Regions from separate parts of the Ruegeria sp. N4 genome, predicted to be linked through region 1. Evidence: riboswitches for the same ligand, from Rfam matches in the RefSeq annotation. Region 1 holds a riboswitch; each other region holds the start of a gene.
The links. A riboswitch is a leader RNA that binds a small molecule or an ion and turns the genes downstream of it on or off. The one in region 1 is predicted to bind cobalamin.

Region 1 (7,128 bases):
GATCGCCTCGGCGGTGCAGGTGGCCTGATCGAGGCCGAGGTCGCTTTCCAGCCCGATGGCCTGCGCCTCATCCCGGATATCCTCTTGCAGGCGGTCGCGGCGCTTGGGGTCCAGCCCGTCGGCGTTCGAGAACTCGTCCAGCAGCGATTCCAGCCGCACCATCCGATCCGGCGTGCCGCTTTCCTTCATGGCGGGCGGGATATGGCCCAGCGTGACGGCCCCGATCCGGCGTTTGGCCTGCGCGGCCTCGCCGGGGTCGTTGACAATGAACGGGTAGATCACCGGCAGATCGCGGATCAGCGCCTCGGGCCAGCAGCCCGAGGACAGGGCGACGGATTTGCCGGGCAGCCATTCCAGCGTGCCATGCGCGCCGACATGGATCAGCGCATCCGCACCCAGCCCTTTGCGCAGCCACAGGTAAAACGCCACATAGCCATGGCGCGGGGTGCGCGAGAGGTCGTGGTAATCGTCATCGCGCAGCTCGGGCGTGCCGCGTTCCGGTTGCAGCGCGATCAGGGCCTTGCCACGGCGCAGGGCGGTGAAATGGAAGGCTTGGTCGGTACAGGCCGGGTCATCCTCGGGCTTGCCCCAGACGGTTTGCAGATCGCTGCGCAGGGTTTCGGGCAATTCGGCCAATGCGGTTAGGTAATCCGTCAGCGGCCATGAAATCCGGGCATCAGGCAGTTCGGATACGAAGTCTTCACCTGTTTCCCGGGGCGGCAGCCCCGGATCGCGCCCGACCCGCCCCCCAGGGCGGGCGCGATTGCGCCCACCCTCGGGCCGGTCGCGATCCTCAGTGCTGTATCCCTGCGTTTGTAGGTCATCCAAGATAGCCTCAGCCGAGGCCAGCGCGTCGAGGCCCACCGCGTGGGCCATCTGCCAGTCCTTGCCGGGATAGGTGGACAGAACCAGAGCAGGAATCTGATCGGCTTTGGGTTTGTCGTGCAGGGCCAGCCAGCCGGATACACGGTCGATGATCGCTTCGATCCGCTCGGGCTCGGCCCGGTGGGCGAAACGGGAATATTCCAGATGCGGGTCGCGCTTGCCCGGTTCCTTGAACGAGGCAATGCCTGCTGAGATCCGCCCGTCCACCTCGGGCAGTACCACGTGCATGGCGAGGTCGGCGGGGGACAGCCCGCGTTCCGCCTCGGCCCATGCCTTGCGGCGCGAGGTGGCCAGCGCCACCTGAAATACCGGCACGTTGGCGGCGTCCAGAGGCGAGGTGCCCGACGCGCCTTTGCCCGAGAATGAGGTGGCGTTGATGATGGCCGACGGGGCCAGCGCCACGACCTGCTCACGCAGCCAATCCGCCGCTGCGGGGGCTTTCAGCGATGGGGCGAACAGGCCCACTGCCTCGAATCCACGCGTGCGGAGGCTGCGGATCAGGGCCGCGACCGGGGCGGTGTCGGCTGAGGTCAGATAGGCCCGGTAGAAGGTGACAAGGATGCGTTTCGCGTCACCCGTGAATGCCGTATCCACCGGGATCACGCCGCGGTCCGGGCACCACGCGCCGCATTCGGGCAGCGTCTTGGCCCCCATCACCGGCCCGGCATAAAGCCCCGCCGCCAGCGCCATCTGCGCCAGGGCGGCCTGCGCCGCCACCTCTCCGCCGGTGTCGCACAGATGCGCCAGCCGCCGCAGGGTCGAGACGGGCAGGGTGGAATAGTCATCCAGCCGCGTATCCTCGCGCCCATCCGCAGGCAGCACCGCCAGCGCAATGCCTTTGGTCTGCGCCAGTGCCAGAACCTGTTGCAAGCCATAGGACCAGTAAGGCACACCACCGATCAGGCGGATCAGGATACCCTTCGCGCCTTCCAGCGTTTGCTCCACGTAAGTGTCAACCGACAGAGGATGCTTCAGCGCCGTCAGGTTCGCCAGCCGCATCGTCGGCATCCGCCCCTCGGGGCCGCCACCGCGATGCCAGCCCGCCGCGAAAGCGCCAAGGTCGCTGTCCGAGAAGGACAGCACCACCAGATCCGCCGGGCTCTGGCCCAGATCGGTCGGGGTCTCGGTTTCCTCTAACCCGTGGCTTTCGCGGAAGACGACGTGCATGGCTTACTCGGCGGCCTCGGTGACGCCTACGAGGATATCGCGGATCGCGGCCTCTTTGATGTCGTCATGCTCGGCAATCACGACCAGACGTGAGCGACGGTCCTCGCCGGGCTCCCACGGGCGGTCATACTGGTGGCGGACGCGCGCGCCAACGGCCTGCACAAGCAGACGCATGGGTTTGCCCTGAACGGCGGCATAGCCTTTGACGCGCAGGATGTTCAGTTCCTTGGCCAGACGTTCGATCTTGGCTACCAGATCGGCGGGATCGGTCTGTTCCGGCAACTCGACGATGATGCTTTCGAAATCGTCATGCTCGTGGTCATGGTGGCCGTCGTGATGCGAGGGGCGCGCGTCCATGTCATCTTCGGCGGCGGCCTCAAGGCCCAGCACGACGCGCACGTCCACGGCACCTTCGGCCACTTCAACCACGGGCAGGGGGCGCGGGGCTTCGGCAGCGATGACCTCTTTGGCTTTCGCCACACCCTCAGGACCGGCCAGATCGGGCTTGGTCAGCAGGATGATGTCGGCGCAGGAGATCTGATCCTCGAACACCTCGGACAGGGGCGTTTCGTGGTCGATCGAGTCATCGGCCAGCCGCTGGGCATCCACCGCTTCAACATTCGGGGCAAAACGACCTGCGGCCACAGCCTCGGCATCGGCCAGAGCGATCACGCCATCCACGGTGATTTTCGACCGGATATCGGGCCAGTCGAACGCCTTGAGCAGCGGTTTCGGCAGGGCGAGGCCCGAGGTTTCGATCAGGATGTGATCCGGGCGCGGCTCCAGCGCCATCAGCGCCTCGATCGTGGGGATGAAATCATCGGCCACGGTGCAGCAGATGCAGCCATTGGCCAGTTCCATGATGTTTTCCGCCGGGCAATCCGGGATGGCGCAGGATTTCAGGATGTCGCCATCAACGCCCACATCGCCGAACTCGTTGACCACCACGGCCAGACGCTTGCCCTGCGGGTTCTGCATCAGATGCTTGACCAGCGTGGTCTTGCCCGAGCCCAGAAAGCCGGTGATCACAGTGACGGGGAGTTTTTCGAGATTGCTCATTTCAGGGCTCCAATCGGGGGAATGCGCGAGGCGCAGTTCTTGCGGAAATGTTCGGGGCGCTCGCGCCATTTGACCAAGCCGTCCTCGGTGGCCAGATACTTGGTCGCTCCGTCGACGATGACGTCAACGTGATCGGTTTCATTGAGGTTCTCGTACACAAAGGTCCAGCGATCCGGCCCGCCGCGCAGCACGATGGAACAGCCCTGATCGCAGTTCGACAGGCATTCGACGGCTTTCAGCGTGACGCCCTCGGGCAGGTCCGCCTGTTCCAGCGCTTTGTGCAGCAATGTGCCAGGGCGCTGGTCATCATCCTCGATGGGCAGACCCCGGCGGCACGTGGTGCAAACCAGCAGCTCGACCGGCGCAGTCTCGGTCATGTCTCTCATCCCCCCAAATCCTCTTCGCGGGGGACGGGGTTTCATGCGGGCCACGCGATGCACATGGACCCGACACCGGAACACCCCGCCCGGTTTCAACTTCGGGTGCTGGCAGGTCTCCCGGCTTGCGGATGTCAGAGGCCCGGTTCGTCTGGCTCCTCTGTCGGATGTCCCGCCTTCCCGGCCTGGCAGGCCAGTGGCATTGGGCACCCTCTCCGGTCACGGTCGCGGGGGCGGCTGCGTTTGGCGGATAAACCGTTGACGCATTCCCTTTTCATCGGCTGTCGCCGACACCAACGACAGGGACATGCGGCACGTGTGGGCAGGTTGTCAAGCGCGATGCGACCACCATCGCGTGGCTAGGATGAAAAGCGACCTGCCAGCGTCGCTGGGCGGCATGACGCGGTGCCCGCGACATGGTCGCATACCGGAAAACACGCAGGGAGACGCGAATAATGAAAGTTGGGTTCATCGGACTTGGAAATGTGGGCGGAAAACTCTCGGGCTCGTTGCTGCGCAACGGGATCGACCTGACGGTCCATGACCTGAATGCAGACCTGGTGGAAGAATTCGTCGAAAAGGGCGCAAAGGCCGCCGAAAGCCCGGCCCAGCTGATGCACGATTGCGACGCGGTGATCACCTGCCTGCCATCGCCTGCCGCCTCGGACGCGGTGATGCAGGAGATGTTGCCCGAGGTCGGCCCCGGCAAAATTTGGATGGAAATGTCCACCACCGACGAGGCCGAGGCCAAGCGGCTGGGTGCCATGGTCATCGAACGGGGCGGGGCGGCGGTTGATTGCCCCGTTTCCGGCGGATGCCACCGGGCGGCAACCGGCAATATCTCGATCTTCGCGGGTTGCGACCGGGATACTTTTGAGCGAATCCTGCCCTTCCTGACAACGATGGGCCGTCGGGTGTTGCATACCGGCGAACTCGGCTCGGCCTCGGTTCTGAAAGTTCTGACCAACTATCTGGCCACCGCCAACCTGATCACCTGCGCCGAAGCGCTGGTGACCGCCAAAGCCGCCGGGATGGACCTGAACACGACCTATGAGGCGATCAAGATCTCGTCTGGCACCTCATTTGTGCATGAGACCGAAAGCCAGGTCATCCTGAACGGCTCGCGCGATATTTCCTTTACCATGGACCTTGTCAAAAAGGATATCGGCCTGTTTCAGGACGTCGCCGACCGCGCGGGTGTCCCGCTTGAGATCAACCCGATCATGATCAAGATCTTCGAGGACGGCATCGCACGCTACGGCGAACGCGAACTGTCGCCCAACATCATCAAACGCCTGGAAGACGCCACCGGCCTCGACATCCGCGCGCCCGGCTTTCCACCTGAAATGCAGGACGATGAACCTGAAGAACCGGGTTATGAGGTTATCCCGGCGGGGCGCGATTCCTAAGAGGGGCGCGCTTTCGTCTTTGCGTCGCGAGGTGAAGGTATTGAAGGAAGTGGAGGCGAGTACCGGAATCGAACCGGTGTACACGGATTTGCAATCCGCTGCGTCACCACTCCGCCAACTCGCCTTTTCAAGTAAAATCAAATACTTGCCGTGGTGTGACAGGCGTTTTAGCAGCTTTCTTATGGGGCGTCCAGAGGATTGCGTGTAATTTTGGCGCCTGAGGCGGGAAATGCTGATCTGGGCCGGATCACAAACCTGTCGCACGGTCCGGGCTGTGGCAACAGGGCCGTTGCCGGTTGCTGCGGGATGTGGCAAAAGCCAAAAAAACGTGGGAATTCAGACGAGAGATCACATGACAGATTTCGCAACCCGACGCCGCACTATGGTCGATACGCAGATTCGGCCCTCTGATGTCACGAAATTCCCGATCATCGATGCCATGCTGACCGTCCCGCGTGAGAATTTCGTGCCGGATGCGCAGCGCGAGGCAGCCTATGTGGAAGGCATAATCGATCTGGGGGACGGGCGCAGCATGCTGGAGCCTCGGACTCTGGCCAAGATGCTGGACGCCGTAAATATTTGCAAAGATGAGGCAGTTTTGGATATCGCGCCGGGGCTGGGATATTCCACCGCCGTTGCCGCGCGCATGGCCGAACTGGTGGTTGCTGTTGAAAGCGATGAAGCGCTGGCCGCAGAAGCGCAGGATGCCCTGACAGAGGCGGACGCAGACAATGCCGTGGTGCATGTCGGCCCGCTGGAGCAAGGGGCCGAGGAACACGGGCCTTACGACGTGATCATGATACAGGGCGGCGTGCAGCAGGTGCCGGACGCTCTGCTGGGTCAGTTGAAAGACAACGGGCGCATCGCCTGTCTGTTTGTGCAGGATGGTCTGGGCGTCGTTCGGATCGGGCGCAAGGCTGGTGACCGGGTCAGCTGGCGCGACGCTTTCAACGCCAGTGCGCCGACACTGGACAGTTTTTCAGTCGAGTGTGCATTTTCGCTATAGTCGGGCGGTGGTTTTTTCTGCCACCTTGATTAGTTGAAAACGGCAACGCAAACTTCCCGCAGGGCAGTGTAATTTTGATTTGAGAGGATTTGGTGATGCGTGGAACGGCAACTGGTAAGCTGGTCAGGGCCTTGGCGGTGACCGCTGGTCTTGCCCTTAGCGTTATGCCTGTACGCCTGGCATGGGCGGACAACCTGACCGATGCCTTTATCGGGGCGTATAACACCAGCGGTCTTCTTGAACAGAACCGCGCGCTGTTGCGTGCCGCTGATGAAGATGTTGCCATTGCGGTGTCCGCGCTGCGTCCGATCATCAACTGGACAGTGCGCGTTTCGCAGGATTACACGCGGACAACGACTAGCGGTATAGTGGTCCGGAACGAGCCTTCGACATTCTTTACCGGCCTCACGCTGGCCCAGTTGATCTATGATGGCGGGTTCTCGATTCTCGGTAAGCAATCCGCGCAGGAAATCGTGTTGTCCACGCGCCAAAGCCTGATCGATGTCGAGCAGGCCATTCTGTTCCGCGCAGCAAACGCTTATCTCAACGTCGTTCTGCAGGAAGAAACCGTGCAGATTCAGGTGAATGACGTCGATGTGTCGGCCGAGGAACTTCGGGCCTCGCGGGACCGTTTCGAAGTGGGTGAAGTCACGCGCACGGACGTCGCCCTGTCCGAGGCACAGCTGGCCAGTTCCCAGGCCGATCTGGCAGTTGCACGCGGTAACCTGAGCACGGCGCAGGCGGAATATGTAAATGCCGTCGGCAAACTACCGGGGGCGACCGCTGGTCAGCCCAGCCTTCCGTCACTGCCCCGGTCCGAGTCCGAGGCGATCTCGTTCGCGCGCCGCAACCATCCGGCCATTCTTGCGGCCCAGCACGAAGTGCGTGCGCTTGATTTGCAGGTCCAGCAGCAGCGGGCGAATCTGGGGCCGAACGTCACGCTGAATGCCGATGCGGGCATTACGGAAAGCTATGACAATGACGATGACACCGAAAATGCGAGTGTCTCGCTGAACTTCAACCAGCCGATCTATGCCGGCGGACGTCTGGCGGCATCGGTGCGCCGGGCGATGGCCACCCGCGATGCGTCGCGCGCGAACCTTCTGAACGTGCAAAAGGACATCACGCAGGGCGTGTCCGAAGCCTATGCAAACTTTCAGGCCGCTTCGGCCAGCCTGCGGGCATCGACCGAGCAGGTACGCGCCTCGCAGGTCGCCTTTGACGG
Region 2 (7,128 bases), on a different contig from region 1:
GTTCGACGACATCGAAATGGCCAGATGGCCGATCTTCAACCTGAGCACGGTCAACAACCCGATTGCTGGGGCTGTCGATCAGGTCATTGCGCTGCTGGAACGCAGGCTGGCCGATCCCGCCAAAGCCAGCGAGACGATCATGGTCGATCCCTATTTCGTGCCACGCGGCACGCATTAGGCTTAGTCGTTTCGGGCGGATTTGAACAGGTACAGGAAGACGAACAGCGATCCGATGGATGTGGTGACGATGCCCACCGGCAATTCCTGCGGGGCCAGCAGCAAGCGCGACAGGATGTCGGAGAGCGTCAGCAGGATCGCACCCACGATGGCCGAGGTTACCAACAGATTGCGGTGCAGCGTTCCGGCAATGCCTCGGGCGATGTGAGGGACCATCAGGCCGACAAAGCCAATGACGCCCGCGACCGAGACAAAGCTTGCAGTGGCCAGAGCAGCAACAAAGAACATGCGAAACCGCAGGCCCTGAACCGGAATACCCAGCGTCGCTGCGGTGAAATCCCCGGTCAGCAGCGCGTCCAGCCAGCGGCTGCGATAGAGCGAATAGCCCAGGATCATCGCAAGCCCGATCAGGACAAGGGGAAAGGTCTCCCACCGCGCGAGGCCAAGACCGCCCAGCATCCAGAAGATCACTGAATGCGCAGCACGACTGTCGCCGGAAAAGATCAGATAGTTGGTGATGGCAGAAAACAGGAACGAGACCGCAAGCCCGGCAAGGATCAGCTTTTCGGGCGCGCTTGTGCGCAGGCCCTGAACCAGCGCCAGAACGATGCCTGACGCGATCAGACCGCCACAGAAGGCGGCAAGCGGCAGGGTCCAGAAACCAAGCACGTCCCCGGTTACCGTGATGACCAGAACCGCCCCGGCGGCGGCGCCCGAGGACAGGCCAAACAGGAAGGGGTCGGCCAGATCGTTGCGTGTGGTGGTTTGCAGCACCACGCCGACCACACCCAATCCGGCACCGATGACGGCCGCGAACAAGGCGCGGGGCAGGCGCAGGTCAAATACGATCCGGTGCAGGGGCGACATCTCGCCTTCGGTCAAGCCGGTGCCCAGCATGATCGCTGTCGCCACGTCGGCGACGGGAATGGATGTCGTGCCATAGACGACCGACAGCAGCAAAAGGGCGGTCAGAATGACCGCCCCCAGCAGGACCGCGCGGCCCGTTTGAGCCATGTTAGTTCAGCTCCGGGTGCATGGCCGAAACCATCTTTTCGATGGCGTCTATGTTTGCCGGTCCCGGCGTCAGCTCTTCATAGCGCAGACCGATCCAGCGTTCGTTCTTGACGGCATCGGTCAGGGACATGGCCGGATGCTCCTGCAGAAACTTGAACGTGTCCTCGGCACCGTTCCCGGTCTGATAGTCCAGTAGGACCAGAAATTCGGGGTTTGCGGCGGCCACTGCTTCCCATGAGGTGCGACCCCAGCTGGTGTCCATGTCATGGGTGACGCTGACACCGCCCGCAGCCTCGATCATGGCGTCTGGAATGGCGAATTTACCGGCGGTAAAGGGCGCATCGGCGGGACCGTCCAGCAGGAAGACGCGGGGTTTCGGCAGGTCTGCGGTTTTGGATTCGATGGCCGCCAGCTGGTCTTTCCAGCCCGAAACCAACGCTTCGGCCTTGTCTTCCACATGCATCACCTTGCCCAGACGCAGCACGTCATCGAACAGAAGGTCCATGCTGGCTTCGGGGCGGTCCTTGTTCAGGTGAACGCAGCTTTCGGTCAGGACCATGGTTTTGATGCCAAAGGGTTCCAGCGTGTCGGGGGTGACTTCGCCACCCGGCTGCATGCCGTAATACCAACCGGCAAAGAACATATCCGGCTCGACCGCGACCAGATTTTCGACGGTGGGGTATTTGGGCGCCAGTTCCGGGATGTCACCGCGTTTTGCATCGAAATCCGGGCTGGTCTTGTACCAGCCGGTAATGCCGGTCAGGCCGACAATCTTGTCCTGCAAACCCAGCGCAAAGGCCATGTCGGTCATGTTCATGTCGTGCACGACAATCCGCTCGGGCGTGCCGTCGAACACCAGTGGTTCGCCGCAATTGTCGACGGTCACTTCATGCGCCGCCGCACCACTTGCGAGGCCCGAAACAAGGACCACGGACCAGAATTTCTGCATTATCAAATTCTCCTGTTATGATGACAGCTTTCGTTTTCGGATATCCAGCGCAGGGATCACGCGCCCTTCGTGCTGGAAACACAGGTAGTCAACGCCAAACGTATCGCGCACACGCTCGGGTGTCAGAACTTCGGGAACCGGGCCGAAGCCGGTCATGCGGGTTGCCTTCATCAAAGCGACATGGGTGGCGAATTCGGGGATCATGACCAGATCATGCACGATCATCACAACCGTCACGCCTAGTTCGGCCACCAGCGACAGCATGTGGCCCTTGGCGTCGGGGTCGAGGTGGTTTGTCGGCTCGTCCAGAAACAGCAGCGATGGCCTTTGCGCCAGGGCCCGTGCGATATGCGCCCGCTGACGTTCGCCGCCGGACAGACGTTGCATCGGTTTATCGGCCAGCGGGACCAGTTCGGTGATCTCAAGCACCCGCTCAAGATCGGCCTTATGATCCTCGGCTGACCGGTCGGCCTGAATCGGGATTTGCCCAAGGGCCACATAGTCGCGCAGTTTCAGCCTGCCGTCAGGCAGTTCCTGCTGCCCGACCACAGCGATGGTGCGTGCCCGTTCAGGGGCAGATAATTGACGCAGGCTTCGCCCCTTGATCGTCACATCGCCCAAGGCCAGACGTTCGAGGCCACAAAGCAGGTTCAACAGCGTGGTTTTCCCGGCCCCGTTTGGCCCGGCAATGGCCAGGATCGACCCCTCATCCAATGAGAAGGAGACATCCTGTAGCAACACATCCCCATTCAGGGCGTAGTATTCGAGCCCCTTGGCAACCAGAAAACTCATTTCTCGCCCTCTGTCGAAAGGCGCGGCAGACGGGCCAGAGTTTTGAAAAGCAGGGCAAGGGGCCGATCGGTTGCACTGGTCCAGCCGTCGTCACTGTCGCGGAATTGGCGGGCGAAGGCGGCAATCGCGTCCAGATCGGCGGGGCTTTGGATATCGCCGAACAGATACTGCGCCTTGCCTTCGGCTTGCAGCCCAACGGTCATGGGGCGTTCGCACCCTGCCATGCAGGCAATCATTCGGGTCGCAAACCCCGGTGGTAGGGTTGCGTCCAAACTGGCCTTGGCTGCCTTGGCTTCGATTTCACCCTGACAGGTCGAACAGATCAGGACGAAGTGGTCAGCTTGGGATGACATGGCTGTTCCCGCTGCGGAAACCGCGCGAAAAGAAAAAGCCACGCCCGCAGGCGAAAAATTGAGCCATCAAATCCTCCTTCCAGGACACCCCGCCCCGGGTTGGTTGCACAGGTGATGGCAGGTCTCCTGACTTGCGGGTCGTGGCTTGGCCAACCTTCCCGACCTGTTCAGGCCAGTGGTGATTTGGCGTCGCTCTGCGCTTACAGTTGCGGGGGCAGTCACGGATTTGGCCGCAGGGCCGCACCGTATTCCCATTTTCATCCCGCAGGCATCGCTACGGGAACCATCGCTGGTCAGCTAGTCTGTCGCGGATTTAATTGTCAAGCGCTCTGGTCGAGATTTTGGCGGCGCGGACTGAGTGTTTAGTAATCCGCAACCAGCAAAAATTCCGGCGCTGCGTCCTCTTCAATGGTCGCGAACCGGGGGATCGGTTGCTCGAACACATTGTCGGTGCGGTCGTCATTGACGGTTGAGACTTCACCGATCAGACAATCCCCACGCTCGGCCCAGAAGGCATGCCAGATACCGGGCATCAGGGTCACGCTTTCGCCGGGTTTCAGGCGCAGCAATTCGCCGGGCGTGATCGTCACGTCGCAGCCATCGCTGGGCACAACCACCGGATTGTCGCGATCAATGCCGCCTTCGGGGTCCGAGGCGTAGATCTCCATCACCAGATCACCGCCGCCCCGGTTGATAATGTCCTCGGCCTTGATGATATGGCGGTGCATCGGAGATAATTGTTTGTCTCGCGAAATCAGCAGTTTCTCGGCATAGAGCATACCGCGACCCTGGTTCAGATCATTCACGTCGCCATTGCGCAGGGTGAACAGGAACAGGCCCAGCTCATCAAACTTGCCCTGACCGTAATCGGTAATGTCCCAGCCCAACCCTCGGGCGCGGATCGTGTCGGCCTTTGCGCTGCGCATCTGATCAGGGGACCAGTCGGCGAAGGGCGGCAGGACCGCGCCGAAGGATTTGATGAAGGCCTGCGCCTCGGTCTTGATGTCGTTGATGTCGGATCGTTTCATGTCGGTTCCCTCGGGGGATCAAAGCTCATGCGCCCAGGGCGGGTTTGCCCCGGCGCGGGATACGGTGACGGCGGCGACTTCTGCGCCCAGGGACAAAGCCGCGCGCAGGCTATCAGGCGTCAAGGCGCGCAGGCCCTCTTTGCTCAGGTGCCCGGCGCGGTGGAGTTCGGCCAAAACGCCCGCGTTGAACGTATCGCCGGCGCCCACAGTATCGACAACCTGCACCGGTTTGACTGCCACCGAGGTCTCGGACCCGTCCGCCAGATAGCCCGAGGCCCCCTGACCGCCCCGCGTCACGATCACCACGGACGGTCCGGCCTTCAGCAACAAGGGCACCTTCTCGGCATGGGTTTCCGGCCCCGGAATGATCCAGTCCAGATCCTCGTCCGAGACTTTGACAATATCGGCCTGCGCGATCATGCGATTCAAGCGGGTGCGATAGCGGGTCTGGTCCTTGATGAATCCCGGCCGGATATTTGGGTCCAGCATCACCGCGCGGTCGCCGCCATGACGGTCGAGCAGCGCGGCATAGGCATCGGCACAGGGTTCACAGGCCAGACTGATCCCCCCCAGATACAGGGTCGAGGTCGCCAACAATTGCTGCGGCATATCCTCGGGCTGCAACATCCGCCCGGCCGTGTTTTCATCAACAAAATTGTACGAGGCATGCCCATCCACCAGCTTCACGAAGGCCAAAGTGGTCGGGCGGTCGCTGGCAATCACGTGCGAGGTGTCCACATGGCTTGCCTTCAGCGTGTCCGCCAATTGCGCGCCAAACATATCCGAGGACAGGCCTGTCAGCATCCCCACCGGCGCGCCCAAGCGCCCAAGGGCGATGGCCGTGTTGAAAATTGCGCCGCCGGAATGGGGCACATAGCCCTGTGCGCCAGACGTGGTCGGTTCGGCGATCATGTCGATCAGGGCTTCGCCACAACACAGGATCATCCCGCGGTCCTTCTTTGGAAATGGTCACACGGTTTTACCGCATGAGCGCATTTTTGCAGAAGTTGTTAGCGCCAACAATGCCAAATTCGACCTGTTCCGAGATATAAAGGTTCATCCCTTGCCGCAAATCGCTGAATCGACCGCCTTGATTGAAGGCGTCCAGAAAACGCTCGCCAAACAGCCAGCGGTTCTTCTCAGCCACGCCGCCCACCAGGAACACGCCGCCCCGGGGGATCAAGGTGACGGCCAGATCACCCAGCAGAGCGCCCAGATGGGTCGTGAACATCTCTGCCGCTTTGATGGCATGCGCATCCGATCCGTTGCGGGCGTCGTGAAGAATGTCCTTTGCCGGGCGGTGCGCTGCGTCAGTCTGACCGGCGGCCAGTGCGATGGATTGATAGAGGACAGGCAGCCCCGTGCCGCTCAGGAACATTTCAGCTTCAAGCGTCAGGCTATCGCCAAAGAAACAGTCCGGCGCGATGTGGCGGGCGGCTTCGAAAATATCAACCTCGTCCCGGTGACGCGGGGAGACACCGACATGACCGCCTTCGCCCGAGGCTGTGTGGTAATGTCCTTCCGAATACAACAGCGCCCCGACACCCAGCCCGGTTCCCGGGCCAACGACCAGACGGGTGCCGGTTGGCGGTGTAGGGTCGCCCTGCAGCACGGCCACATCGGCCTTCGTTGCCTCGGCCACGGACCATCCTGCAGCGGTGAAGTCGTTGATCACATAGGTATGCCGCGCACCTGTGGCCTTGGCTAACTCAGCCTCGGACAGGTCCAGATGGGCGTTTGTCAGTTGGATCACGCCATCCCGAACCGGGCCCGCGCCTGCGGCGACAACGGCCTGAGGGTCGGTGCCGATGTCATCGCGCAGGCTGTGGAACGCGTCAAGCAGGTCGGGCAGAGTCCCTGTCGGATGCTTGCGCAGATCCGTCAGCTCTCCGTTTGTGATGACCCCAAGCCGGGTGTTGGTGCCGCCGATATCTGCCACCAGGTTCCAATGCGCGTGCACCGCACCTGCCGGTTGTGCCAAGGGCACCGAAACGGGTTCACCCTGCGCCAGCGCCGACTTCAGCGCGTTAAACGAGGCTTTGGGTCTGCGCTCCAGCGTGTCGAAATCCACATCAACCAACCCGAACCGCTTTTCATAGCCGAACGCCCATTCGTAATTGTCCAGCAGCGACCAGATGAAATAGCCCTTGACCGGAACGCCCTGATCCAGCGCAGTTTGCACCGCCGTAAGATGCTGATTCAAATACTCTATCCGGTCGTCATCCTGCTGCCGCTCGGGGCTGGCCATGCCGTTTTCGGTGACATAGATCGGCAGATCCCCGGTGTAGTCCCGCGCCGTGCGGGTCAGAAAACGAGAAAGGGCCGTCGGCTCGATCTCCCACCCCATCTGCGTTTTTGGCAGCGGGCCGGGCATCTCTTTCAGGCTGGGCCATGCGGTGTCGGACGGGGCGATCAGCTTGCGGGTGTAATAGTTCAGCCCACACCAATCGACGGGCGTTCCGATCGTTTCGAAATCGTCCTGCCAACCGGTTGGCAAGTGCTGTTCCAACCCGTTCAGCACATTCTGCGGGTAGGCTTTCTTGAAGACGCCACCCAGAAAGAACCGGTTGTAAATCCCATCATAAAGATCGGCGGCCTCGCGCGCCTTTGGGCTGCTGTCGGCGGGTTCGGCCCATTCCAGATTGAACACCGCACCCAGATTGTTCATCCCCAGCCCCCGCATGGCCTGAATGGCGCGCCCATGGGCCAGCAGAACATGGTGCATGGCGCGCGCGGCCGCACGAATGTCGCGCATGCCGGGGGCGTGGTGCCCTTCGAAATGGCTCAGCCAGCTCACGCACCAGGGCTCGTTGAT
Region 3 (7,128 bases), on a different contig from region 1:
CCGCATTCTGGATATGCCCGGCGCGGGCGCGAACCGGATCGGCATGTTGCGCGCCCATACCACGCTCGCCTTTCTGCGGTTTCAACTGGGCGAAGGTGAGATTGCCGTTGAACATGCGGAAGAGGCGATCCGTCTCTACCGCCCCGAGGATTACGCCGAAGTTACCTATGGCATTGGCACCGATCAGGGCGTTCTGGCCTATGGGGTCAGCGCGGTGGCCCATTGGTGGTGCGGCGCGCCCGATACGGCGCTGGAACGTGCCGAGGCGGGGTTGGCGCTGGCCGAGGGGTTGAACTCGGCGCTCAGCCTGGCCGCCGCACGGGCCTTTCTGATCATCACCCTGCATTGCCGCCGGGACAGTGACCGCGCCTATGCTCTGGCCACCGAGACCTATGAGACATGCACCCAGCTTGGCATCCCGCTTTGGGGCGGGTTAAGCCAGTTGTTCCGGGCCGGACAACCCATCGACCCGCCGGACAAGCGTTGTCAGGAGGTTGATGCCGGTCTGGCCTTGCTGGCGAAAACCGGCAGTCAGACAGGCTCGGGCATGGGGTTTGCGATCATGGCTGACACACGGCTGGCCAATGACGATCCGGATACGGCGCTGGCGATCGTTGACACCGGGCTGCAACTGTCGGGGATGTTGAACCAGCCGGTTTGGAACCCGGACCTGATGCGGTTGAAAGCACAGGTGCTGGCTGTTCTGGACCGACAAGATGAGGCCGAGGCGCTGCTGCGCACCGCAATTGACGAAGCCGGGGCTGCCGGATCGGCTTCGCTGGCCCTGCGCTGTGCGCGGGTGCTGTCTGATATGCTAAACGGCACCGCGCGCGAAGCCGAAGGCGCGCAGTTGGTTGCCGATTGGGCCGGTCGGCTGGAGCCCGGCGCAGCCGCTTCAGACCCGGCCTGACGACACTGAATTTTAACCAGAGGACCATTTCATGACAGACCATATCGTTTTCTGCTCGGGCCCGATGTTCAGCGTCGGTGATCTTTGGGAGCAATATAACATCGCCGCCGTGCTCGAGGCCGGAGGGTTCGGCACCTATCTCGCCCCGCGCGACGGCGTCGAGATCGCCAAGATGATGGATATGTTGCAGGACCCTCAGGTCTGGTCACAAAAGGGACAGGAGATGCTGTATATCATCCTCAAGGTCGGCTACGCGCAGGATATCTACCAATTGCTCGGGCGCTGTTCGAGCCTTGTGTTCAACATGGATGGCCGGGTGCCCGATGGCGGCAGTATTGTCGAGGTGACAACAGCCTACGCCGCTGGAATGCCCCTTGTGATCTACAAGACGACACCGGTGACGCTGTTTGGTGGGGTCGATAACCCGATGATTCAGGGGCTTTCGACCAATTGGGACTATGTGCATGACACCGCATCCATCGTGCCCGCCCTGCTCAAACGGATCGAGGCGCAATCGCAGAACGGCTATGTCTACACCCCGCCCCCGAATGTCAGCCTTGTGATGGAGGTTGGGGCGATGACGGCAGACCCCAGTTCCGACCTTCACAAGCGGCTGGATGCCATTTCGAATGCGCCAAACGAGAAGGCCGCGCTGGAAGCGGGTGAGGAACTGATCGACTGGGCGAAAAGCAACAAGGCTTATCAGGCGGCGTTTGGCGGGTCGGCACCCACGTAAGCCCTGTTGGATTGGTGGGGTTGAAACGAATTCAGTGACACTCGCCTTGATTTCGAGACCTCGTTCCTGGATCTCATCCAACACACGCTGATAGCGCCAAGCTGCATCACAGGCCGTTCTTCACTCGGGCATTCTGAATGGTCGGTGCGCGTGGTCTTGCAAACCGCGCCCATTTGTATACCATTGGATACAATTGATCCCATGACATCGGGCCTGAAATTTGTCCGTCCAAGCCACATCACCAAGCCGCCCCGTAAGGCGGGCCATCACCTTCGGCCTTGCCGTGCTGGGAACGGTCGTATTCTGGATGCTGGGCCTGCCCCTACCCTTTCTGTTCGGCCCCATGACCGCCTGCCTGATTGCGGCACTGGCGCATGCGCCGATGGAAGGGTTCGGGCAGATCTCGGTCGCGGCGCGTACCATCCTGGGCGTGGCGGTGGGGGCTTCGATCACGCCTGATCTGTTTGGCCAACTGCCGAAAATGGCAGCGTCAATTGCTCTGATCCCGCCCTTCATCCTATTGATCGCTTTGGTCGGGGTGCCGTTCTTTCGCAAGGTCTGGGGCTTTGACGACAAAACGGCCTTTTACGCCGCGATGCCCGGCGGGTTGCAGGACATGATCATCTTCGGCACCGAGGCCGGTGCCAATCCGCGCGCCCTGTCCCTGATCCATGGCACGCGCGTGCTGATCATCGTGACGCTCGCCCCGTTGCTCCTGACCCTGTTCTACGACGCTGACCTGACCAACCCCATTGGCGAACCCGCCCGCGACCTGCCTCTGCAAGAACTGGCGCTGATGGTCGTCGCCGCCATTGTCGGCTGGAAAGGCGGTGAGCGGATCGGCCTGTTCGGAGCGTCCATTTTGGGCCCAATGATCCTGACTGCGGCCTTGTCACTGGGCGATTTCATCCACACCCGCCCACCGCGCGAGGCGATCCTTGTCGCGCAATTCTTTATCGGCTGCACCATCGGCGTGAAATTTATCGGTGTCACATGGGTCGAGCTGCGCAAAGTTGTGGCGGCGGGCTGCGCCTATGTTGTTGTGCTGGCCATACTTGCGGCAGCCTTCACGGCCCTTGTGACCACGTTGGGGTTCGGGCAACCGATCGAGGCCTTCCTTGCCTATGCCCCCGGCGGGCAGGCTGAAATGACGGTCTTGGCCATCGTCTCGGGCGCGGATCTCGGGTTTGTCATTACCCACCACCTGACACGGATCGTTCTGGTGATCATCGGCGCGCCCATCGCGGCCAGTCTTCTGGTGCGCTGGTCCCGCTCTCGGGATTAGAAGGGTTTCGCAGTTTGATTTGGGTTCAAGTCCCGACGGGTTGCAATCCGACGCTGCGTGCTTTGCTGGCACCGGTAGACAGGGCTTTGGCCTTATGAGACTGTGCAGCCGATGGTGTCCGACGCTCTGAGTCGGCTGAAAAGGGAATGCGGTGCGGGCAAACGCCCAAGGCCGCAACTGCCCCCGCAACTGTAAGCGGCGAGCGACCCCCGACAGACCACTGGATGACCCCGCATGGGTTGTCCGGGAAGGACGGGGACAGCGATGAACCGCAAGTCAGGAGACCTGCCATCTCCGGCGCAAATGTGCCGCAGTCACCTTAACTCGGGCGGGGTGCCCGTGGACGGAGCGACAAGAGATGGACCGCATTGGCCAGACATCACTGTTGATGCCCCACACAAGCCGCCCAAAAACGCGGAGGGCGTCGTTATGCTTGACCTGACCATTTCCCAACTGGACACCGGCCACGTGCCTCCGCAGCGCGCGCAAGAGCTGGGGCAGATGGGCTATATGCAATGGCTGGGCGGCCTGCCCGGTTCCGCGAACTACCATGCGCAGGCGCGGATTGCTTTGGCCAAGGCCAAACCGTTTGCCGAGACCTCACCCGCCATCGCTGTGTTCTGCGACCTGCTGGCCAGATCCATGCAGATGCCCCTGGAACCATTGTTCCTGGCCCTGCCCGCAAAACAGCGCCGAGGGGGCCATCGCGCGCGCCGCGCCGCCTTGTGATCTCATGCGGGCAATTCAGCCTGTGCCATCGCCCGCATTTTGGACGATTTTGGCCGGGCAATGCTTTGACTGCTTATTAGTGATTTCGTTGGATTTGCACGCCGAACAAGGTGCATCATGACGCAAACTCATAATTTAGTCGAATAACAATCATTTCACCTCATAATGCCAACGCGCTATACCTTCGGCCCACACAGCCGATTGGATACCGCGAATGCTTGACTTTACCTTGCCCGACACACCCGCGCTCGCGACGCTGCGCGCATTGGCTGCCCAGCGCATCCTGATCCTTGACGGGGCCATGGGCACAATGATCCAGACGCTGAACATGACCGAAGAGGATTTTACCGCCAACGGTCACATCCATGGCCCCGGCTGTCGGCATCACTATCACCCGGATCATCCGCAACAGGGCAACAACGACCTGTTGGTGCTGACCCAGCCGCAGGCGGTTGAGGATATACAGTATGAATTCGCAATGGCCGGGGCGGACATCCTTGAAACCAACACTTTTTCCTCAACCACCATCGCGCAGGCCGATTACGGGCTGGAGGCTGCGGTGCATGATCTGAACGTCGCAGGCGCGCAGGTGGCGCGGCGCGCGGCGGACCGGGCCACGGCTGAGGACGGCAAACCCCGGTTTGTGGCCGGGGCTGTGGGGCCGACGAACCGGACGGCCTCGATCAGCCCGGATGTGAACGATCCCGGATACCGCGCCGTCAGTTTTGATGATCTGCGCATAGCCTATGGCCAGCAGATCGACGGGCTGATCGAAGGAGGCTCTGACCTGATCCTGATCGAGACGATCTTTGACACGCTGAACGCCAAGGCGGCGATTTTTGCGGCTTTCGAGAGCTTCGCCAAGGCCGGACGTCGCCTGCCGCTGATGATCTCGGGCACGATCACCGATGCCTCGGGCCGGACGCTTTCTGGCCAGACGCCCACCGCCTTCTGGCACTCGGTCGCCCATGCGCGCCCTTTCACCGTCGGGCTGAACTGCGCCCTTGGCGCTGCATCCATGCGCCCGCATATGGCCGAGATTTCGGGCGTGGCTACCGCCCTGACCTGCGCCTACCCCAATGCGGGCCTGCCGAATGAGTTCGGACAGTATGACGAAACCCCGGACCAGACCGCCGCTCAGGTCGAAGAGTTTGCCCGCGATGGCATCGTCAACGTGGTCGGCGGTTGCTGCGGCACCACACCCGACCATATTCGCGCGATTGCCGAAGCGGTTGCCCCTTTTGCCCCCAGAAAGGTACCAGCATGACCCGTCACCTGCGCCTCTCAGGGCTGGAGCCTTTTGTCCTGACGCCCGACATCCCCTTTGTGAATGTGGGTGAGCGGACCAACGTCACCGGCTCGGCCCGGTTTCGCAAGCTGATCGTGAACCGCGACTATGCCGCCGCGCTGGACGTTGCGCGGGATCAGGTGGAAAACGGCGCTCAGATCATCGACATCAACATGGATGAAGGGCTGATCGACAGCAAACAGGCGATGGTCGAATACCTGAACCTTGTCGCGTCCGAGCCCGATATCGCCCGCGTGCCAATCATGATCGACAGCTCGAAGTGGGAGGTGATCGAGGCCGGGCTGCAATGCGTGCAGGGAAAGCCTGTGGTGAACTCGATCAGCCTGAAAGAGGGCGAAGAGGCGTTTCGCCATCACGCGGGTCTGTGTCTGGCCTATGGGGCTGCTGTGGTGGTCATGGCCTTTGACGAGGCCGGTCAGGCCGACACCTTCGAGCGCAAGACCGAGATTTGCGCCCGCGCTTATCGCATTCTGGTCGAGGATATGGGGTTCCCACCCGAAGACATCATCTTTGACCCCAACATCTTTGCCGTCGCCACGGGAATCGAGGAACACGACAATTACGGCGTCGATTTCATCGAGGCGACCCGCTGGATAAGTCAGAACCTGCCCCATGCACATGTCTCGGGCGGGGTGTCGAACCTGTCTTTCAGCTTTCGTGGCAATGAACCGGTGCGCGAGGCGATGCATGCGGTGTTCCTGTACCATGCCATTCAGGCCGGGATGGATATGGGCATCGTCAATGCGGGCCAACTAGCGGTCTATGACCAGATCGATCCCGACCTGCGCGAAGCATGCGAGGATGTGGTCCTGAACCGCCAGCCGAAATCCGGCGGCAGCGCGACCGAGAACCTGCTGGACATCGCCGAACGTTTCCGTGGTGACAAGCGCGAGGAGAAAACCCGCGACCTGGCCTGGCGCGACTGGCCGGTCGAGAAACGGCTGGAGCATGCGCTGGTCAACGGTATCACCGAGTTCATCGAAGAAGACACCGAGGCCGCGCGCGGCGATGCGGAACGCCCCTTGCATGTCATCGAGGGGCCTCTGATGGCCGGGATGAACGTGGTGGGCGATCTGTTTGGCGCGGGCAAGATGTTCCTGCCGCAGGTGGTGAAATCAGCTCGTGTGATGAAGCAGGCCGTGGCCGTGTTGCTGCCCTACATGGAGGAAGAAAAGCGCCGGAATGGCGGTGAGGGTCGGCAATCTGCGGGCAAGATTCTGATGGCCACGGTGAAGGGGGACGTGCACGATATCGGCAAGAATATCGTCGGCGTGGTTCTGGCCTGCAACAATTATGAGATCGTCGATCTGGGCGTCATGGTCCCGCCGCAGAAGATCCTGCAAGTCGCGCGCGACGAGAAGGTAGACATTATCGGCCTGTCAGGACTGATCACGCCGTCGCTGGACGAGATGGCGCATCTGGCCTCGGAAATGGAGCGCGAAGCGTTCGATATTCCGCTGCTGATCGGCGGCGCGACCACGTCGCGGGTGCACACGGCGGTCAAGATCGCGCCGCGTTACACGCATGGGCAGGCGGTCTATGTCACCGATGCCAGCCGCGCGGTCGGGGTTGTCGGCGCTTTGCTGAGCCCGACGCAGAAACCCGATTATGTCGCCGGGATTCAGGCCGAATATGCGGATGTGGCCGACAAGCACGAGCGCGGCGAACGCGCCAAGAACCGCCTGCTTTTGGCCAAGGCGCGGGCCAATGCGCTGAAACTGGATTGGGATGCTTACGAGCCCGTTGCTCCGTCCTTCACCGGAACGCGCGTTCTGCAGGATTGGGATCTGGCCGAAATCGCCCGCTATATCGACTGGACGCCCTTCTTCCAGACCTGGGAAATGCGCGGTGTCTATCCTGGAATTCTTGAAGATGAAAAACAGGGCGTGGCGGCCCGGGCGCTTTTCGCCGATGCGCAGGCAATGCTGGATCAGATTATCGCAGAGCGCTGGTTCACACCCCGCGCGGTTGTTGGATTCTGGCCTGCCAACGCGGTCGGCGATGACATCAGGCTGTATACCGGCCCGGACCGCGCTGAAACTCTGGCCACCCTGCACGCGTTGCGCCAGCAGACCGCGAAACGCGGTGATCGCCCGAATGTCGCGTTGTCGGATTTTGTGGCGCCCGAAGGCCACAGTGCGGACCATGTCGGCGGGTTT
Region 4 (7,128 bases), on a different contig from region 1:
ATCCTCTTCGAACGGGTCCCATTCATCCTCGACCTCTGGCAAGGCTTCGGTTTCGACCTGTGCCGCGCGTTGTTCGGGAGTTTCTATTCTGGTGATCTTGGCCTTTGGGAAATGTGCCAGCACGGCCTGAACCAGCGGGTGTTCCGAGGCTTCTTCTTTCAGCGCCAGTTCCGCCCTGTCGCGAATTTCGGCAATCGTCGGCGCGTCGCCATCGGACACAATCGACACGGCCCAGCGATTGCCTGTCCACCGCTGCAGGGCCGAGCCCAACCGTGGGGCCAGATCCGTCGGGGCTTGCGGCGCAGGCGTAAACTCGATGCGTCCCGGCTGATAGGAAACCAGCCGCACGCCGTTTTCGACCTCGACCAACAGTTTCACATCACGGTTGACGCGGATCAGTTCGACCACGTGATCGAAACTGGGATAGCGCGCCAAAGCGGCCTGCGTGTCCTGGGCCAGCGCCGCGACCGGAGCACCCGCTGCCCCGCGAGGCGCAGGCGTATAGGTCGGTGCTGCGCGCGCTTCAACCGGTGCAGTGCCGTTGCCGTGGATCGGCATACCGCCGCCCGGTCCGCCATTTGGTGGCGCAGGTGTATCCTGCAGACGTTTGATCAGTTCTTCCGGACTGGGCAGGTCGGCCACATGGGTCAGACGGATCACTGCCATTTCGGCGGCCATCATGGCGTTGGGGGCGGCCGAGACCTCCTCCAGCGCCTTCAACAGCATTTGCCACATGCGGGTCAGCACACGCATGGGCAGGGCGTCGGCCATCTGCTGGCCACGGGCGCGCTCGTCAGGGGATACTGTCGGATCCTCGGCTGCGTCCGGCGTGATTTTGACGACCGAGACCCAATGGGTGATCTCGGCCAGATCGCGCAGCACCGCCAGCGGGTCGGCCCCTTCGGCATATTGCGCGCTAAGCTCGGTCAGGGCCCCGGCGGCATCGCCGCGCAGGATCATATCCATCAGGTCCAGCACCCGGCCACGGTCGGCCAGCCCCAGCATGGCGCGCACCTGGTCGGCGGTGGTTTCGCCTGCGCCGTGAGAAATCGCCTGATCCAACAGTGAGGTTGCGTCGCGGGCAGACCCCTCGGCCGCGCGGGTGATCAAGGCCAGCGCGTCCTCGGCAATCTCGGCCCCTTCGGCGCTGGCGATCTTTTGCAGCAGACCGATCATATCCTCGGGCTCGATCCGGCGCAGGTCGAAGCGTTGGCAGCGGGACAGGACCGTGACCGGGACCTTGCGAATCTCGGTGGTGGCGAAGATGAACTTCACATGTTCGGGCGGCTCCTCCAGCGTCTTGAGCAGCGCGTTGAAGGCGCTGGTCGAGAGCATGTGAACCTCGTCGATGATGTAAATCTTGTAGCGGGCCGAGGCGGCGCGATAGCGGACGCTGTCGATGATTTCGCGGATGTCGTTGACGCCGGTGCGGCTGGCGGCGTCCATTTCCATCACGTCGACATGGCGGCCCTCCATGATCGCGGTGCAATGTTCGCAGACGCCACAGGGTTCGGTTGTCGGGCCACCAGTGCCATCGGGGCCGATGCAGTTCATGCCCTTGGCGATGATCCGCGCCGTGGTTGTCTTGCCGGTGCCGCGAATGCCGGTCATGACAAAGGCTTGGGCGATCCGGTCGGCTTCGAACGCATTCTTCAGCGTGCGCACCATCGCGTCCTGACCCACCAGATCAGCAAAGGTTTCCGGACGGTATTTGCGGGCGAGAACCTGATAGGCGGGGCTGTCTGTGTCGGTCATGTCTGCTCTGGCGGATTCGGGACGTCGTCGCAGCGTAGTGGCCGCTGCCGCCCGCGTCCACCGCGCGGTCGGGGAAATTTGGTTTGGAAAGACCCGAGATCGGCGTAAACTGGAATCTCAGTATTTTTGAAGCACATTTTACAAGCAGGCTTGGGTTTGGGAGGAAATCTTTGATGTCGCAACTGGTCGTCTACGCGCTGCAAGTCGGAGGCGGAACACTTGCGCTGACCTCGATGCCGGGACGCGGCGGAGATTATGCGGGCGATCTGGATACAATCGCGGATTGGAAACCCGGTCTTGTGATCTCGATGACCACGGAAGTTGAGATGCTGCAGGACGGGGCCCGGACCTTTGGCAGTGACATTCAGGGCCGCGCCAGCCGATGGGTTCATTTGCCGGTCGAGGATTTTGGCGCCCCGCCGCGCGCCGTTCACGATCGGTGGGGGTCGGTCAGCGCATCGGCGCGGCAGGCTTTGTCCGGCGGTGGCCGGGTGCTGGTGCATTGCCGGGGTGGGTGCGGGCGATCCGGTATGGTGGTCTTGCGCCTGATGCTGGAATGCGGGGAACCGGCAGACAAGGCGCTGGCCCGGTTGCGGGCCCTGCGCCCCTGCGCGGTGGAAACCGACGAGCAGATGGCATGGGCCACGAAAGCGAACCACGCACCTTTGGATGCGCGCTCAGGCTGATACCCGCGCCGGTTCCTGCACTGGTCTTGAAGGTCTCAGGGCTAAGACCTCAAGCATGGCGCAAGGCGTTCTTGGCAAGGCCCCGGACGGAAGGGCCGCGCATGTCTCGTCAAAAATCAGGTCGGCATAGGTATCCAGCGTTTGGATCGGCGTGTCCGCCTCGGTGCCGCAGAAGATGCGTATCTGTTCTGGTCCGGCGCGAAAGCGGGCCATGCACCCTTGCGCGCAATGCGTCAGGTCGCTGCTGCCTTCGATTTCGAATCCTTCGCTGGTGACGTGGTCGGCCTTGTTCATTGCCTCGGCCAGCGCGCGTGCCATGCGCGCCATTGCGGGGCAGGGCCCGCCTGTGCGTTGGCAAATGGTCGCCACGTATTCGTGGGTTTTTGTCTTCCAGATCATCCTGCGCCCTCCGCGCGGTGGACGGGGACGTTGGCAGGCGGTTCAGCTATGCGCTGTCAGGACCTGCCCGGACACCCCGCCCGAGTTTCGGTTACGTTGATGATGGCAGGTCTCCTGACTTGCGGGTCGTTGCTTTGCCGACCTTCCCAGCCTTTCGGCCAGTGGCATTCCGGCATCGCTTACCGCTTACAGTTGCGGGGGCAGTCGCGGCTTTGGTTCGTTCCGGTTTGACCGGGCAGAACCGCACCGTGTTCCCTTTTCATCCCGACCTATTGTGTGGATCGGAAACCATCACACAACCGCTAGCGTCTGTTCGCGTTCTGAGTCAAGCGGGGTTTTGGGTGTCGCGTACACATGCCTTGTTTCGGGCGACGTGTGGTCAAGTGGCAGCGGGGTTGACTCGGCTGCGGGTTGTTGTGCCTCTTGGGCAGGTAAACCGATTGGTTCAGAAAGGCCCGCAGGTTCGATGTTGGACACGCAACTGCACGTGAAGATCGAGGATTTTCAGTTTCCCGCTGGCCCGGCGCAGCTGTCGGCGCGGCTGTATCGGCCTTTTACTGATCCCGAAACGGTGGTGGTACTGAACGGGGCGACCGGTGTGCCGCGCGACTACTACCAGCACTTTGCCCGGTGGTTGGCTGCCGAGCGTGGCATGGCCTGCCTGACGTATGACTATCGTGATTTCGGTCACTCTGTTTCCGGCCCCATGCGCAAATCGCAGGTCACGATGTCGGACTGGGCCCTGATCGACATGCCCGCAGCACGGGCCGAGATGCGCCGAAGGTTTCCCGACGCCCGGCAATGGAGCATTGGTCATTCCGTCGGCGGAATGCTGGGGCCGATTCAGCCGGATATCGACCAGATCGACCGGATGATCTGTGTCTGCTCGGGGCTGGTGACGCTGTCCGATCACCCATGGCCCTATCGGGGGTTGGCCTGGGCGTTCTGGCACGGGCATGTTCCGCTGCTTGTGAAAGCCCTGGGGTATCTGCCCGGCAAAGCCATTGGGTTCGGTGCCGATCTGCCGGGCTCTGTCTATTGGCAATGGCGCAGGTGGTGCACCGCACCTTTGAATTATGTGCCAGAGATCGGAAAGGATTTGCCACCGGCGCGCTGGGCGGATCTGGGTGTTCCGGTGGATCTGTTCACCAGCGACGACGATCAGACCGTCCCGCCAAAAGCCGTATGGCGTCTGGCGGATCTGTATGGGCCGGGCGCGCGGCGGCACCTGTTGTCGCCCAAGGAATTCGGAGTGAAAGAGATCGGCCATATCGGCGCATTTGCCCGCCGGAATTCGGCAATCTGGCCCCAGTTGGTTGCCTGATTGTGCTGATGAGCGGATACATGGGGGAAAGGTGAGAGGTTGGACATCGACCCAAGCGGGGCTCGTTGTGGCTGCTTCCTTCCGGACCTGACCAGGTTGGCGAGGCGCTCGCCCGCGCCAACCTCTCAGCGCTTGATATAGGGAAGCCTGGGGAAAATGACAACCCGTCAGAGTGTCAGCCGGATGCGTTCGAACCCCTGCGGGTCCGGGTCCAGAACGATAGGGTCGTAGTTCTGCAACTCTGACAGGTATTTCAGCGCGCCGGGCCCTGTACTGAGGATTGACTGAACCCCGGCCTGCGGCGCGAACGAAAACGGATAAACCGCCTGAGACAGCGGGTCGGCGGGCAGGTACCCGGTCAGATAATCGCGTAGGATTCGCTTGATATCTATTGCAGGCAGGTTGATCGGCTCTGCCGTTTCCACAAACGGGAAATGCCCGCCACCATTGGCGCGGTAATTGTTGAGCGCGACCACAAAATCCTGATTGGGGTCAAGCGTAGACCCGTCAATTCTGGCCTGCCGGATGCGGCGGTGAGAATTGTCGATCAACTGCCCCTGAGCGTCAAACCGGGCCGGGTAGGACGGGTCGATCTGGTAGGTCAGGCCAAAGAGAAGGTCGAAATTGTACCCAACCCGACCGGAGTCGATCAGATCGGTCTCGTCGTCGCGACGCAGGGTGTTGAAAAGACCCGCCGACATCTCAAGCCAGTCCAGCACCTGAGCGCCGCTGACCTTCACCGCCCTCAGTTCGTTCGGAAAGACGTAAAGGTCCGCGATGTGGCGCAGGCACACCTCGCCCGCCGGGACATCGGTATAATATCGCGGCCCGGACCGACCGCCGCATTTATAGGGCGAAACGGCGGACAACATGGGCATATTGGCCAGTGCGGTGCCGGACAGATAGGGGCGTAATGCAGCAGCTTGCGCCGAGGCCACCAATGCCAACCCCCGATCAACGGCGCAAAAGCTGAAATAGGTGTGCATCGGTTGTGCGATTCGCGCCACCGGCTCGGCCATCTTGGTGCGGGTTCGGGCGTGCACGGGTGCAAAAAGCCGGACCATGACGGGATCCTCTGGCGTTTCAGGGGCGGGTTTGGTCTGGCGAAGCGGTCTCAACGCGACCTGCAGGTCGGTGACTTGCCACCCGAGATCGGCAGAGTGGGACAGGTTCAGATCAATCACGCCCAGATGACTTCCTGCGGACCCGGGCATGACAACCGGTTTGCCATGGACCAGCCCGGCCTCGGGGTCGACATGGGCCAACCCCTGATGGTCGTTTCCGGGAAAGGTCAGATGCGTGTGCCCGGCTACAAGGGCGTCAATGCCGTCAATAGCGGCCAACGGGATCACGGCATTCTCCAGCCCCGGTACATCCTGATCCTGACCGAGGCCGGAATGAGCCAGCGCGATGACCAGATCACACCCCGCCGATTTCAGGGTCTGCACGGAGCGTCGCGCCGCGCTCAGGCAATCCTCGACCGTGATGTCATCGCCCAGATGATGCGCTTCCCATTGCGCGGTCTGAGGGGGCAGAACCGACAACACGCCCACGCGGATGGGAATGCCCTGCCCGTTCAGCGAAATCGATCGGTCAAGCACCGCATGGTCCTGCCAGCGTTGCGAAACCCCCGACCGGCGGCGCATATTGCTGCACAGGACGGGACATGGAGCCTGATCAAGCACAGTGTCCAGCACCGCCAGCCCAAAGCCGAAATCGTGATTTCCAAGCCCGACGGCGTCATAATGCAGGGCCGCAAACCCTTGCATCATTGGATGGCCGTCAGGGTCCTGTGCCGCCTGATCGCCCAGCGGCGTGCCCTGAAGCGCATCGCCATTGTCGAACAGCAAAACAAGCGCGCCGTCTGCTTCTGCTCTCGCCGTGCGGATCAGACTGGCGGTTCGCGTGAATCCAATCGTGGGGTCCGGCTGATCCGAGTAATAGTCGAAACCGGTCAGATTCATGTGCAGATCAGTTGTCGCGAGGATACGAATATGCACATCCGAACTTTCAGTTTGACCCGGTCTAAAAGGTCCAGTTTTCACTCTTGAATTTTACTATTGGATGCTGGTGCTAAATCAAAATCAACAATTGGTAGACTTAATGCCAATGTTTCCAGGCCTGTGCAAGCATTGCCTCTGGCCGCGCATGGCCCGGCACCGCGAAAGGCCATTGCAACGCCGGGGCAGTCATGGCAGCCCTGTCAGCAAAGCCGAAGGGGCAGGTGATGATAAATGCAGAACAGGTGACTTTCGGTGGCGCGGGTCTGAACCGTGCAGCTCATATTCGGGGCGACGCCGAGAAGTTGTCACAAGCACAAGGCAATCCGGCAGCCAGATGTGTTCTGTTGTGGCGCGGTAAATTGCTGGTGCAGGGTGACAGGCTGGATCGGTTGGCTTTGCAGCCCATGTCTCATCCCCTGATTACACGCGGACCCAGAGGGATTGTTTCCGCGCCAATCTTTCTGGGGCTGGATGCTTCAGATGCCCCTTTGTTTGCGCTGGATATTTCGAACTGGGCCGCCGAAGGGCTGGACCTGACCGGTGTTGGCGCGTTTGTCGATAAGACCGAACAGCAACATCCCGACCTGCCCGAAGGCCATGTCTTTGCCGAGCTGCGCCGGATCATGACCCGCCTGTCGCCCCTTGATGCCGAACTGGCGGCGACGGCCAAAGCGGTAATCGGCTGGCATGAAACGCATAAATTCTGCGCCAAATGCGGCGCGCCCAGTGAAATCTCGCAGGCCGGGTGGCAGCGCAGTTGCCCGACCTGCGGCGCGCAGCATTTTCCGCGTACGGACCCGGTCGTCATCATGCTGATCACCCATGGCGACGCGGTGCTGATGGGCCGCTCGCCCGGCTGGCCCGAGGGGATGTATTCACTGCTGGCCGGGTTTGTCGAACCGGGCGAAACGCTTGAGGCCGCCGTACGGCGCGAGGTGATGGAAGAGGCAGGTGTGCCGGT

Region 2: another riboswitch for cobalamin. It lies ahead of ACR0LW_RS07260 (DUF1636 family protein); the one in region 1 lies ahead of ACR0LW_RS04610 (DUF1636 domain-containing protein).
Region 3: another riboswitch for cobalamin. It lies ahead of ACR0LW_RS16475 (hypothetical protein); the one in region 1 lies ahead of ACR0LW_RS04610 (DUF1636 domain-containing protein).
Region 4: another riboswitch for cobalamin. It lies ahead of ACR0LW_RS13480 (hypothetical protein); the one in region 1 lies ahead of ACR0LW_RS04610 (DUF1636 domain-containing protein).

The regions. Positions count from the first base shown of each region.
Region 1 covers NZ_JBQFLT010000001.1:916,048-923,175, reverse strand. The annotation lists gene cobN (cobaltochelatase subunit CobN) at 1-2,052, opposite strand, end outside; gene cobW (cobalamin biosynthesis protein CobW) at 2,056-3,111, opposite strand; gene ACR0LW_RS04610 (DUF1636 domain-containing protein) at 3,108-3,488, opposite strand; cobalamin riboswitch at 3,582-3,801, opposite strand; gene ACR0LW_RS04605 (NAD(P)-dependent oxidoreductase) at 3,905-4,897, shown strand; tRNA gene ACR0LW_RS04600 (tRNA-Cys) at 4,948-5,021, opposite strand; gene ACR0LW_RS04595 (protein-L-isoaspartate O-methyltransferase family protein) at 5,250-5,903, shown strand; gene ACR0LW_RS04590 (TolC family outer membrane protein) at 5,999-7,128, shown strand, end outside.
Region 2 covers NZ_JBQFLT010000003.1:163,390-170,517, forward strand. The annotation lists gene ACR0LW_RS07240 (LacI family DNA-binding transcriptional regulator) at 1-178, shown strand, start outside; gene ACR0LW_RS07245 (FecCD family ABC transporter permease) at 181-1,191, opposite strand; gene ACR0LW_RS07250 (ABC transporter substrate-binding protein) at 1,193-2,140, opposite strand; gene ACR0LW_RS07255 (ABC transporter ATP-binding protein) at 2,156-2,932, opposite strand; gene ACR0LW_RS07260 (DUF1636 family protein) at 2,929-3,285, opposite strand; cobalamin riboswitch at 3,385-3,588, opposite strand; gene ACR0LW_RS07265 (D-lyxose/D-mannose family sugar isomerase) at 3,648-4,313, opposite strand; gene ACR0LW_RS07270 (carbohydrate kinase family protein) at 4,332-5,258, opposite strand; gene ACR0LW_RS07275 (glucokinase) at 5,293-6,300, opposite strand; partial or broken gene ACR0LW_RS07280 (GH1 family beta-glucosidase) at 6,322-7,128, opposite strand, start outside.
Region 3 covers NZ_JBQFLT010000011.1:124,578-131,705, reverse strand. The annotation lists gene ACR0LW_RS16490 (ATP-binding protein) at 1-910, shown strand, start outside; gene ACR0LW_RS16485 (nucleoside 2-deoxyribosyltransferase) at 942-1,646, shown strand; gene ACR0LW_RS16480 (AbrB family transcriptional regulator) at 1,867-2,931, shown strand; cobalamin riboswitch at 3,027-3,238, shown strand; gene ACR0LW_RS16475 (hypothetical protein) at 3,361-3,660, shown strand; gene ACR0LW_RS16470 (homocysteine S-methyltransferase family protein) at 3,875-4,927, shown strand; gene metH (methionine synthase) at 4,924-7,128, shown strand, end outside.
Region 4 covers NZ_JBQFLT010000008.1:45,225-52,352, reverse strand. The annotation lists gene ACR0LW_RS13490 (DNA polymerase III subunit gamma/tau) at 1-1,755, opposite strand, end outside; gene ACR0LW_RS13485 (protein-tyrosine phosphatase family protein) at 1,929-2,441, shown strand; gene ACR0LW_RS13480 (hypothetical protein) at 2,433-2,840, opposite strand; cobalamin riboswitch at 2,928-3,148, opposite strand; gene ACR0LW_RS13475 (alpha/beta hydrolase family protein) at 3,307-4,164, shown strand; RNA gene ffs (signal recognition particle sRNA small type) at 4,194-4,292, opposite strand; gene ACR0LW_RS13465 (bifunctional 2',3'-cyclic-nucleotide 2'-phosphodiesterase/3'-nucleotidase) at 4,332-6,164, opposite strand; gene nudC (NAD(+) diphosphatase) at 6,392-7,128, shown strand, end outside.